DNA from 2 places in the Streptococcus sp. sy018 genome. Region 1 is predicted to be linked to the other one. Evidence: predicted binding sites of a transcription regulator. Region 1 holds the regulator's gene; the other holds the start of a gene.
The links. Region 1 encodes HrcA, which represses chaperone genes, less so after heat shock. Its sites were predicted from a motif close to TTAGCACTCNNNNNNNNNGAGTGCTAA; they were not measured.

Region 1 (3,374 bases):
TCTTCTGCATAACCTTTCAAGTATTGCAAGATCATAGCCGATATTTCTTGTGGTGTATATTCTTTACCATTGGCAGAAACTTTTTCAGATGTTCCCATTTTTGATTTGATTGAGATGATTGTTTCTGGGTTCGTAACTGCTTGACGTTTTGCGGCATCACCAACGATGATTTCGCCATTTTTAAAAGAAACAACCGATGGTGTCGTACGGTTTCCTTCTGGATTAGCAATAATCTTGCTTTCAGTTCCTTCAAGAACTGCTACTGCTGAGTTTGTTGTTCCTAAGTCAATACCAATAATTTTAGACATTGTGTTACCTCTATTTCTTTACTTATACTTCTGCTAGTTTAATGTCATCTCGGACAAGCATCATTTTAACGATAAATTAGTTATAAACAACTACCATGGCTGGACGCAATAAACGATCATGGAGTTGATAACCTTTTTGGAAAACTTCTGCAATCGTATCTGCTGGATGGCCTTCATCAGCAGCCAAGGTTTGAACAGCCATGTGGAAGTTAGCATCAAACTGCTCTGTCGCCACTTCTTCAACACCTTCTTCTTTAAGGGCTTGAACCAAACTATCACGTGTCATTTCCAGACCTTTTTTAACGTCTTCTGTCAATCCGTCAACTGCCAAAGCACGCTCAAGATTATCCAAGGCTGGTAAAACTTTCTTGGCCAAATCCTGTGAACGGTATTTTTGTAGTTGTTGGCGTTCTTCTGTGGCACGACGTTGAATATTTTGCATTTCAGCATGAGCTCGTAAGTATTTGTTTTCAAACTCATCAACCTTTGCTTGAAGCCTTGCTACCTCAGAAGATGAGTCCTCTGTTTCTTCAGCGACTGTCTCTGTCATTTCTTCTTCAATAGGATTTGTTTCCTCTTCTAATGCTTCATTTTTAATATCTTCCGACATAATCGTCTCCTTTTTCTACTTCATAATGGTTACTATTAAGATAGCGATAGTAATCACCCAATTTAACAGCCAAAACCTTACTCACTAATTTAATTAAACTAATCAGTCGGCGATAATCCATCTCCACCGGACCAATTAGACTTAACTGCCCAAAACCACGATAGGGAATGAGAAATTTTTGTTGGATGACACCGACCTGTCCCAAATCTTGTTTTAGCTGATCAGCTAGGTCAATATGAGTCATCTCATCTTCTTGCATTTGCTCCCTTAATAAGTTGGCGACCTCTTGATTATTATCCAAAAATTGATAGGTTTTTAAGTTAGCATAGCTCAAACTATTAACCTTACCAGCTATAAAAACACTTTCTCGGAATAACTCAGAAAAAATGTATTCGAACAAATCAAGAACATTATCGGTCGTCACAAAATATTTTTGCACAACCTGCGGAATCTCTGTCCTGAGCTTATAGTGAATTTCTAGGACAGATTTATCAAGCAGACGTTCATTGACAAGATTTTCCAAAACCAGTAAATCACGACTCAAAAAGTTTTTCGGAATGGCAAATTGAATCGTTACTGGCTTTGACGCATCTAAAACCATAATCGCCAAAGCATCATGGCTACTATGCTGGACAATCTTAAAACCTGTTAGAGTCTGTTCTTTAGCTTCCACATCAAGTGTCACCGCTGTATAGCCTGTCATGTCAGCTAAAAGCCGACTAGCTGTTTGCAACAAATCTTCTAACTTAAAAGCTTCAAAATCAAAGGCTTTAATGACTTGATAAGCATCTGCTTCATCAAGCCGTCCTTCTTGCATAGAATGCTCAATCACATACTTAAACCCAGCTAAACTCGGTTTTCGACCACTAGAAGTATGGGCTTTTTCCAATAAGCCTATCTTCTCTAAGCGAGCCATATCATTACGAATGGTGGCCGAACTTGACTCGATCATTTCTTGCAAACTTTTTGAACCAACAGGTTCGTGAGTTTGAACAAATAGATCAACAATCAGATTCAGAATATCACTCTGACGTTGAGTGATCATAAGACCCACCTCCATTCGTTAGCACTCTTGTTTGAAGACTGCTAATTTATAACTCTATTATACCCCAATAAATTGTCTTGTCAAGAAAAAACACAAAAAAATTAGCACTCTTTTTTATCGAGTGCTAATTTTTATCGTAACGGGTTAAATTCTTCTCTTCAATCAGTTTAATCAATTTTGCTTCATAATCAGCAATAGGGCTAAAACCCGCTTTATTTAAAGCTTTGACCGAAATTTTATAATCTGTTGAGGTGACCAGAGTTTCATAAAGTTCCTTGCCCCAGACCTTTCCTGACTTCAGAATTGCCAGATAATCATAGAGAGACGCCTTCCAACTGTCATAAATCGCAAAACGATCTGTCACAGTCGTTAATTTATTAGATAAGTAACGGGTGGTTGACAAAGAAATACTATCACGACCCTCATAAGCTGGCAAGGCCATAAGATTATGATAATTCACTGCCACGACATAAGTACCATAATTAGAAGATAAAGCCGCCTGACCAATAATAAGAGAGGCTGGCACTCCATAGGCGTCTGATAATTCTTGAGCAATCGGAGCTATTTTTTCAATAAATTGTTCCTGAGTATAGGACGTTCTAACTACCGTTTCTGCTCGCATCATTTGTGGCCGACTCAAAATCGACACTAATCCTATCAAGAGCAAAAAGGTAAGGCAAAGCATACCCTTCAATGATAAGCGACGCTTCATTGTCCGTTCTCCTTCAATAATTCAATGTATTCTTCTAAAGCCAAGTTATGCTTGACCATATAGGCTGCTGAGATTTTTCCAACATAACGGTAATGCCAATTTTCATAAGCAATGCCTGTAATGATCGTCTTATCTTTTGGAAATCGTAAAACAAAACCATACGTTGCTGCCAACTGTTGTACTTGCTTGGCAATCGCTTCATCACTACCATCTAAGTTAGGTGTCGTACTCATATCAAAAGCAAGCCCAGTTTGATGTTCACTAGCTCCTGGTGGTTGAGAAAATGTTTGGACAATTTTCTCAGCCTCATCTCGACTTAAACTTGGATCACCCAGTAGCTCTCTCTCCACATAGCCATTATAGACTTGTTCTTGGTAAGCAACGCTACGATAGGCTGAAATCAACTGTTCATTAGATGATATGCTTTGTGCTGCTGCTAAAAACTGTCTGACATCATTTTCAATCCGCCTATCAACAAACACCCCATTGACTTCTACCAAATCAGGATTCAACTCAGCTTTAGGGTAACTACGATTAACTAAAACCAACTCCCAATCCGTTGACGACACCTTGGGTAAATCGGCTAATTCAACTGTTGTTGATGAAGCAGATTCTTCTTGTTGGAGTGACGGTTCAGTCTGTTTAACAAAAGAGCAAGCTCCCAACAAGACTAAAAATATGACGCCAAAAGTAGTAGCC
Region 2 (3,374 bases), on a different contig from region 1:
GAACTGGCTCTTCCAAGGCACGAAGAACGATATTGCGACCTGTCGCCTCATCACCTTCAAGATCCAACTCGGCTACCTTAGCAATCACATTAACAAAGGCTGTTCCACCACCAGAAACAATACCTTCTTCAACTGCCGCACGCGTTGCATTAAGAGCATCTTCAATACGAAGTTTCATCTCTTTCAGTTCAGTTTCTGTTGCCGCACCGACCTTAATCACTGCGACACCACCTGACAATTTAGCCAAGCGTTCTTGTAATTTTTCACGGTCAAAATCTGACGTTGTTGTTTCAATATGTGATTTAATCAAATTTACACGGTTAAGAATATCTGCCTCTTGACCTGCACCCTCAACAATAACAGTCTTGTCTTTATCAACAGTAACACGCGCAGCTTGTCCCAAATGAGTCAAATTAGCATCTTTCAAGTCCAAACCAAGATCTTCTGTCAAGACTGTACCACCAGTTAGGATAGCGATATCTTCCAACATAGCTTTACGACGATCACCAAAACCAGGTGCCTTAACTGCAACAACATTGAACGTTCCACGAATCTTGTTCAAGACAAGGGTTGGCAGGGCCTCACCGTCAACATCATCAGCCACAATCAAAAGCGGACGACTTGTTTTCAACACTTCTTCCAAAAGTGGCAGAATATCTTGGATATTAGAAATCTTCTTGTCCGTAATCAAGATGAATGGATTTTCAAGATCTGCTACCATTTTCTCGTTATCCGTTACCATGTATTGTGACAGGTAACCACGCTCAAATTGCATCCCTTCAACCACGTCAAGCTCAGTTTCCATACCACGAGATTCTTCGATGGTGATAACACCGTCTTTACCAACACGTTCCATAGCTTCACTGATGTACTCACCAACTTTTTGACTACGAGATGATACGGCAGCAACTTGGGCAATGGCTTCCTTATTCGCAACTGGTTGGGCAATGGCTTTTAATTCATCGACAGCAGTTGAAACTGCCATCTCAATCCCTCGACGGATACCGATTGGATTAGCTCCAGCAGTAACGTTTTTCAAGCCCTCACGCACAATAGCCTGAGTCAAAACAGTTGCTGTGGTTGTCCCGTCACCTGCGATGTCATTAGTTTTTGACGCTACTTCTGACACCAATTTTGCACCCATATTTTCAAAATGATCTTCTAACTCAATCTCTTTGGCAATGGTTACCCCATCATTAGTAATCAAAGGTGACCCAAAAGATTTTTCTAAAACCACATTACGACCTTTAGGCCCTAAGGTTACCTTGACTGTATCAGCCAAAATATCTACACCACGAACCATGCTAGTTCGTGCATCTGACGAAAATTTAATTTCTTTTGCCATTATCATCTACTCCTTTTACTCTACAATCGCTAGAATATCTGCCTCACGAATGATGAGAAGATCCTCATCTCCTTCTTTGACGTCGATACCTGCCATTTGCTCAAACAAAACAACTTGACCTACGGCTACGCTAGGAGTAACCAAGTCACCATTGATGGTGCGTGGCCCTTCTCCAACGGCTAAAATTTCAGCTTTTTTAGGTTTGTTGGTCGATTTTGTTGCCATGACAAAGCCACCAATCATTTCTTCTTTTTCTTCTAATACTTTTACGATAACACGATCGCCTAAGGGTTTTAACATAACTACCTCCATTTTTAGCACTCTTTTATATAGAGTGCTAATTGATACTTCTATTTTATCACTTAGTCAGAATTAGTCAAGAATAAAGTCTTCTTTTTTGTAACGTTTTCAAAAAAACGAAGACAGCTAAATTTATTAAAAAGGTAGGGGTTCTTCATCTAAAACTAAATCGGTCAAGTCATTCGATTGGTTGTTTTCACGAATGGCTCGCTGAGCACGACTCTCCAATAATTGAAAGGCTGTCACCAAAACTTCTGTCATATAATGAGTAGAACCATTTTTCTCATACTTACGGGTACGCAATTCACCATCAACAGAAATTAAACTACCTTTATTGGCATAGCTAGCTAAGGTTTCAGCCAAGCGACCCCAAATTACTAGATTGATAAAATCAGCTTGTCGTTCCCCTTCTTGATTCTTAAATCGGCGATTGACTGCCAAACTCACTCGTGTTAGGTATTTATCTGTTGGCGTCTTAATCAATTCTGGACTAGCTGTCAAGCGCCCAATTAAAATCACTTTATTATACATTTTCTTACCTCCTTATCTTATTATTCGATAAATATAATAAAAAAGAGCAAGCTAACTTGCTCTTTAATTTTATCCCTGCCAATGAATCTTAGCATCAAAGGCCTGACCAACTGGTGTGCTTGGTGCTAACTCGATAATCCCTCGTTTTTCTGGAGCATTAGGAAGTGCGAGTTCTCTAGGCGAACACATCATGCCATGACTTGCCACACCACGCAAGCTACCTGGGAAAATCAGACTACCCTTTGGCATCATCGCTCCTGGCAGAGCCACAATCGTCTTCAAACCTTTCGCTGCATTTGGAGCCCCTGCCACAATCTGTACAATCTGATCTTGGCCAATTGCTACTTGACAGATATTTAAGTGATCACTATCTGGATGTGCTTCCATGGCTACAATTTCACCAACTACAAATTTGGGACTTAAATCATTAACCAAAACCTCGGTAAAGCCTTGAGAGGTTAATTCTTGATTTAATTTTGCGATTTTCTCATCGCTAAGAAAAACTTGACCATTTCCTTCAACATCAATCAGACTAGATACCTCAAAAATATTCCAAGCAACGGTTTGACCACCGTCAACTTGAAATACTCTAGCAATCTTGCCCTTTTTCTCAACTGCTACTGGCTGACCTTGGTCATCAGCCACAATCACCATTAACACATCTCCGACTTGTTCTTTATTATAGGTATAAATCATATCTACTTCCTTATCTTAAATCTCGGCTAAAAATTGATTGATTTCAGCCTTACTCTTACGTTGTTTATTTACCAGACGAGCCAGCTCTTGTCCATTTTGACGCACCACTAAGCTAGGAATGCCAAAAATATCCCATTCTCTAGCCAAGTCTAGATAACGATCACGATCAACTTGAACAAATCTAAAAGTTGTATTTTCTGCTTCAATCTCTGGCAAGCTCGGATACAACACTTGGCAATCTGGACACCAATCTGCCGTAAAGAGAAAAACTGTTTTTTGCTCACTTGCCAAATAGCTCGTCAATTCTTCCAAGGTCTTAGGTTGTAACATTTGCCACCTCCTGATAGGTAAAGTCTCCTTGATAATAACTAAATTCATAAGCTTGGCCAGTTGTCATCACGACACCACCTGTTCGTGCTTCATCATCTAGCCGATAATCATTAAAGTAAAGCACCTCGATTTGACCAAATTGACTGAAAAACTGACGAAGGTGATCCGTCAT

Region 2: the regulator HrcA is predicted to act here: its motif matches at 1,660-1,686, upstream of groES (co-chaperone GroES).

Annotation. Positions count from the first base shown of each region.
Region 1 is NZ_VOHN01000006.1:56,724-60,097, reverse strand. It holds gene dnaK (molecular chaperone DnaK) at 1-308, opposite strand, end outside; gene grpE (nucleotide exchange factor GrpE) at 385-918, opposite strand; gene hrcA (heat-inducible transcriptional repressor HrcA) at 902-1,963, opposite strand; gene FRX52_RS05390 (glycoside hydrolase family 73 protein) at 2,088-2,675, opposite strand; gene FRX52_RS05385 (D-alanyl-D-alanine carboxypeptidase family protein) at 2,672-3,374, opposite strand, start outside.
Region 2 is NZ_VOHN01000003.1:142,394-145,767, reverse strand. It holds gene groL (chaperonin GroEL) at 1-1,345, opposite strand, end outside; gene groES (co-chaperone GroES) at 1,361-1,645, opposite strand; gene FRX52_RS04065 (single-stranded DNA-binding protein) at 1,781-2,176, opposite strand; gene ytpR (YtpR family tRNA-binding protein) at 2,246-2,872, opposite strand; gene FRX52_RS04055 (thioredoxin family protein) at 2,888-3,202, opposite strand; gene FRX52_RS04050 (DUF4651 domain-containing protein) at 3,189-3,374, opposite strand, start outside.